DNA from 2 places in the Bradyrhizobium sp. USDA 326 genome. Region 1 is predicted to be linked to the other one. Evidence: riboswitches for the same ligand, from Rfam matches in the RefSeq annotation. Region 1 holds a riboswitch; the other holds the start of a gene.
The links. A riboswitch is a leader RNA that binds a small molecule or an ion and turns the genes downstream of it on or off. The one in region 1 is predicted to bind S-adenosylmethionine.

Region 1 (2,392 bases):
TCGGGCCGGGCCAGCATCTTCTCGTAGACGAGGCGGCCGACGATCTGGCCGTGCTCGAGAATGAAGGGCACCTCACGCGAGCGCACCTCGAGCACGGCGCGTGCGCCCTGCCCGCCGGCGCCGGCATAGCCGAAGCCGGGGTCGAAGAAACCGGCATAGTGCACGCGGAACTCGCCGACCAGGGGATCGAACGGCACCATCTCCGCGGCGTAGTCGGGCGGCACCTGCACGGCTTCCTTGGACGCGAGGATGTAGAACTCGCCGGGATCGAGGATGAGGCTGCCGTCGGGGCGCGCCGAGATCGGCTCCCAGAAGTCTTCGACCGCATAGCCGGAGCGGCGATCGACGTCGACGACACCGGTGTGGCGCTTGGCGCGATAACCCACGAAACCGCTCGCCTTCTCGCCCGACAGATCCACCGACACAGCGACGCCGCCCGAGAGGTCGGCATCGTCGACATCGACGAGGCGCTCGGCGGCATGCAAGCCGTCGAGCTCGTCCGCGTTGAGGATGGCGTCACCGGTGCGGAAACGCACCTGCGACAGGCGCGAGCCCTCGCGCACCAGCACCGGAAAGGTCTTCGGGCTGATCTCGGCATAGAGCGGGCCATGATAGCCGGCGCCGATCATGTCGAAGCGGCGGGTGCCATCGGCGATCACGCGGGTGAAGACGTCGAGCCGGCCGGTCGAGCTCTTCGGATTTGCGGCCGCGACGATTTCCGGCGGCAGCGCCAGGCTTTCCAGCAGCGGCACGATATAGACGCAGTTGGTCTCCAGCACCGCGCCGTCGGCGAGGCTGAACTCGTGCAGCTTCAATTCGTCAATGCGTTCGGCGACCGTGGCGCCGGGACCTGGCAGGAAGCTGGCGCGGACGCGATAGGCGATATCGCCCAGACGTAAATCGAGGCTCGCCGGCTGGATCTGGCTCTCGACGAAGTCGTATTCGGGCAGGATGAGCCCCGCTTCCGCCATCGCCGCGATCATGCGGTCGGGCAGGATACCATTGGCGTCGGCGGCGACCGTGAACGTCAACCGGGGGTCCTCATCAGGGCTCGCTTGCATCCCAACATGCGGGAAATATCAGCCTCTTACGGCTAGCCGATGGACGTCTTGACGGAAAGGGCATTGCGGAATATGAGCATCACTTATCCCGTGGTGATTTGAGCCGGCCGGCTTGCAGCCACGTTAAATAAATCGCTAAACAGGCCGGGGACCTCTGTGATCCCGGCCAGTGGAGATATCCAGGCCGGTTTTTTTGTGACCGTTTGCGTGTCGAATGGTCATGTCGGAGGGTCCTATGTCGAAGTCGCCTGCCAACTACCGCCCCGAAACCCGCCTGGTCCATTCCGGGACCCTGCGCTCGCAATATGGCGAGACGTCGGAGGCGCTGTTCCTCACCCAAGGCTACGTCTACAACAGCGCCGAGGAGTGCGAGGCGCGGTTCAAGGGCGAGGATCCCGGCTTCATCTATTCGCGCTACTCCAACCCCACCATCGCGATGTTCGAGCGCCGCATGATCGAGCTCGAAGGCGCCGAAGCCGCCCGCTCGGCGGCAACGGGCATGGCCGCGGTGACGACCGCGATCCTCGCACCGCTCAAGGCCGGCGACCACGTCGTGGCTTCGCGCGCCCTGTTCGGCTCGTGCCTCTACGTCATCCAGGACCTGTTGCCGCGCTACGGCATCGAGACCACGCTGGTCGACGGGCTCGATCTCGACCAGTGGCAGCGCGCTTTGAGGCCCAACACGAAGACGTTCTTCCTGGAGAGCCCGACCAATCCGACCCTCGACGTGCTCGACATTCCCGGCATCGCCGAGATCGCGCACAAGGATGGCGCACGGCTCGTGGTCGACAATGTGTTCGCAACCCCGATCTGGCAGAGCCCGCTGGCGCTGGGTGCGGACGTCGTCGTCTATTCCGCGACCAAGCATATCGACGGCCAGGGCCGGTGCCTGGGCGGCATCATCCTGGCCTCGGAGGCCTTCATCGCCGAACACATTCACAATTTCATGCGCCAGACCGGCCCCTCGATCTCGCCGTTCAATGCCTGGGTGCTGCTCAAGGGCCTGGAGACGCTGGGCGTGCGCGTGCGCGCGCAGACCGATACCGCGGCGCGCATCGCCGACGTGCTGGCGAGCCATCCGAAGATCTCGCGGCTGGTCTATCCCGGCCGCGCCGATCATCCGCAGGCGGCGCTGGTGACAAAGCAGATGCGCGGCGGCTCGACGCTGGTCGGCTTCGAAGTCAAGGGCGGCAAGGCGGCGGCGTTCCGCGTGCTCAACGAATTGAAGCTTGCGAAGATCTCGAACAATCTCGGCGACGCCAAGAGCCTCGTCACCCATCCGGCGACGACGACGCATCAGCGTCTCAAGCCGGAGGATCGTGCCACGCTCG
Region 2 (2,392 bases), 1.2 Mb from region 1:
GAAGAATTCGGGCACGTCGAGCAAGAAGGCGTCGTGGCCGCGATCGGTCTCGATCTCGGCGAACGACACCCGCGCGCTCGAGGCGTTCAGCGCGTGCACCAGCGCGCGCGATTCCGAGGTCGGGAAAAGCCAGTCGCTGGTGAAGGAGACCACGCAGAAGCGGGTCTGGATACCCGCAAACGCCTTCGCCAGCGCGCCGCCATGGTCGGCGGCGATGTCGAAATAGTCCATCGCACGCGTCAGATAGAGATAGGAATTGGCGTCGAAGCGTTCGACGAAAGACGAGCCCTGGTAGCGCAGATAGCTTTCGACCTGGAAATCCGCGTCGAACGAAAAGGTCGGCAGTTCGCGATCCTGCATACGCCGGCCGAACTTGCGATGCAGCGCCGCGTCCGAGAGATAGGTGATGTGCGCCGCCATCCGCGCCACCGCGAGCCCGCGGTGCGGATGGATGCCGCGATCGGCATAGCCGCCACCCTGCCAATCGGGGTCGGCCATCACCGCCTGGCGCCCGAGTTCGTGGAAGGCGATGTTCTGCGCCGAGTGCCGCGTCGCGCAGGCAATCGCCAGCGCGGAGAACACGCGGCCAGGATAGGCCGCGGTCCATTGCAGCACCTGCATGCCGCCCATCGAGCCGCCGACGACCGCAAACAGCGTGTCGATGCCGAGCCGGTCGATCAGCATCGCCTGCGCCCGCACCATGTCGGGGATGGTGATAACAGGGAAATCCAGGCCCCAGACCTTGCCGGTGGCGGGATTGATCGACGCCGGCCCGGTCGAGCCCATGCAGCCGCCGATCACGTTGGAGCAGATGATGAAGTAGTGCTTGGGATCGATGGGCCGGCCGGGGCCGACCAGCGTCTCCCACCAGCCGGACTTGCCGGTGACGGGATGCACATTGGCGACGTGCTGATCGCCGGTCAGCGCATGGCAGATCAGAACGGCGTTGGAGCGATCGGCGTTGAGCTCGCCATAGGTCTGGTAGGCGATCTGGAACGGGGTGAGATCGACGCCGCAATCGAGCCGCAGCGGCTGCTCGATGCCGAACTGCGCGACCTGCGAACTCGGGTGATCCACCTCGTGCGACCGTTCGTCGGCGCTGATCGCAGGACTGGGTACAGACTTGACGCCAACCATCATCGACCTCGTTTGCGACTGCCGTCAGACCGCCGCTGGAATCAGGCCATGAAAAACCCGGCCTGAACGATAGGTTCGGCCGGGATCGGAAGCGTCCCCGGCCTGTTTAGCGAGTTTTTTAACGTGGCTGCAAGCCGGCCGGCTCAAATGACCACGGAACAGGCAAAAGCTACCGTCTTGGGCGGTTTTCGTCAAGTCACGGCCCGGATCGGCCCAATTCGCCTTCGTCACGTCGCCCGCAAAGCACGTCATTTCTCTTTGCTTTCGCCGCCCCGACTGCCTAATCAGGACATCCCCCTCGAAACCATCGCAGCCAGATATGTCCCAACGTCCGCCCGCGCCACCATCGCTCCAAGAACTGCGCAAGGAGATCGACGCGATCGACGAGGGCATGCATCGCCTCCTGATGCAGCGCGGCGATATTATCGACCGCCTGATCCAAGTGAAGCAGACCCAGGAGGTCGGCTCGGCGTTCCGCCCGGCACGCGAGGCCGACATGATGCGTCACCTCGTGCAGCGCCATCGCGGCATCCTGCCGCTCGACACGGTCGAGAGCATCTGGCGTGTCATCATCGCGACGTTCACTTACGTGCAGGCGCCGTTCTCCGTTCATGCCGATATCTCGGCGAGCGAGCCGGCGATGCGCGATTCCGCGCGCTTCCATTTCGGCTTCACGGTGCCCTACGTCGCGCATTTCAGCGCGCAGGCCGCGGTCGAAGCAGCGGCGAAATCCAAGGGCGACCTGGCGCTGGTCTCGGCAACGTCGAGCCGCACGCCCTGGTGGCTTGAGCTCGAAGCCGATGGCGCGCCGAAAATCATCGCGCGGCTGCCGTTCGTCGAACGCGCTGACCATCCGGCCGCATTGCCGGTGTTTACGATCTCGCGGGTCGCCGACAGCGCCTTGGTGACGGAGGTCGAAACCTTCAGCGTCCGCGTCTCCGGGTGGAACGCCGAGGTCGCACGCGCCCTGTCGCCGCTCGCCGAGATCGTGGCGGTGCCCGATACCGCCTTCGATGGCGCCGCGCTGCTGGTCTCGGTCACCAGCGCGACCAGCATCGACAAAGTCAGGGCTGCCCTGATCGAGGCGGGGGCCTCGGTGCGCTCCACGGCCCTCGTCGGCAGCCACGCAACGCGCTATACGGTGCCCCCGACCGGGGCGAAATCGTAAATCGCGCGCCCGCCATTTCGGAGTTGAAGATGTCCCGCCCCGTGCCGAATCCCGGCATTCTCGATATTGCGCCCTACACCCCCGGCA

Region 2: it holds a riboswitch for S-adenosylmethionine, as region 1 does, so the genes downstream of both, metX (homoserine O-acetyltransferase MetX) here and ABIG06_RS10105 (O-succinylhomoserine sulfhydrylase) in region 1, are expected to answer to the same signal.

The regions. Positions count from the first base shown of each region.
Region 1 covers NZ_JBMGQA010000001.1:2,100,924-2,103,315, forward strand. Annotated here, with positions in the region: gene ABIG06_RS10100 (2'-deoxycytidine 5'-triphosphate deaminase) at 1-1,061, opposite strand, end outside; SAM riboswitch at 1,142-1,221, shown strand; gene ABIG06_RS10105 (O-succinylhomoserine sulfhydrylase) at 1,297-2,392, shown strand, end outside.
Region 2 covers NZ_JBMGQA010000001.1:3,340,112-3,342,503, reverse strand. Annotated here, with positions in the region: gene metX (homoserine O-acetyltransferase MetX) at 1-1,137, opposite strand, end outside; SAM riboswitch at 1,223-1,302, opposite strand; gene ABIG06_RS15905 (chorismate mutase) at 1,457-2,305, shown strand; gene hisC (histidinol-phosphate transaminase) at 2,335-2,392, shown strand, end outside.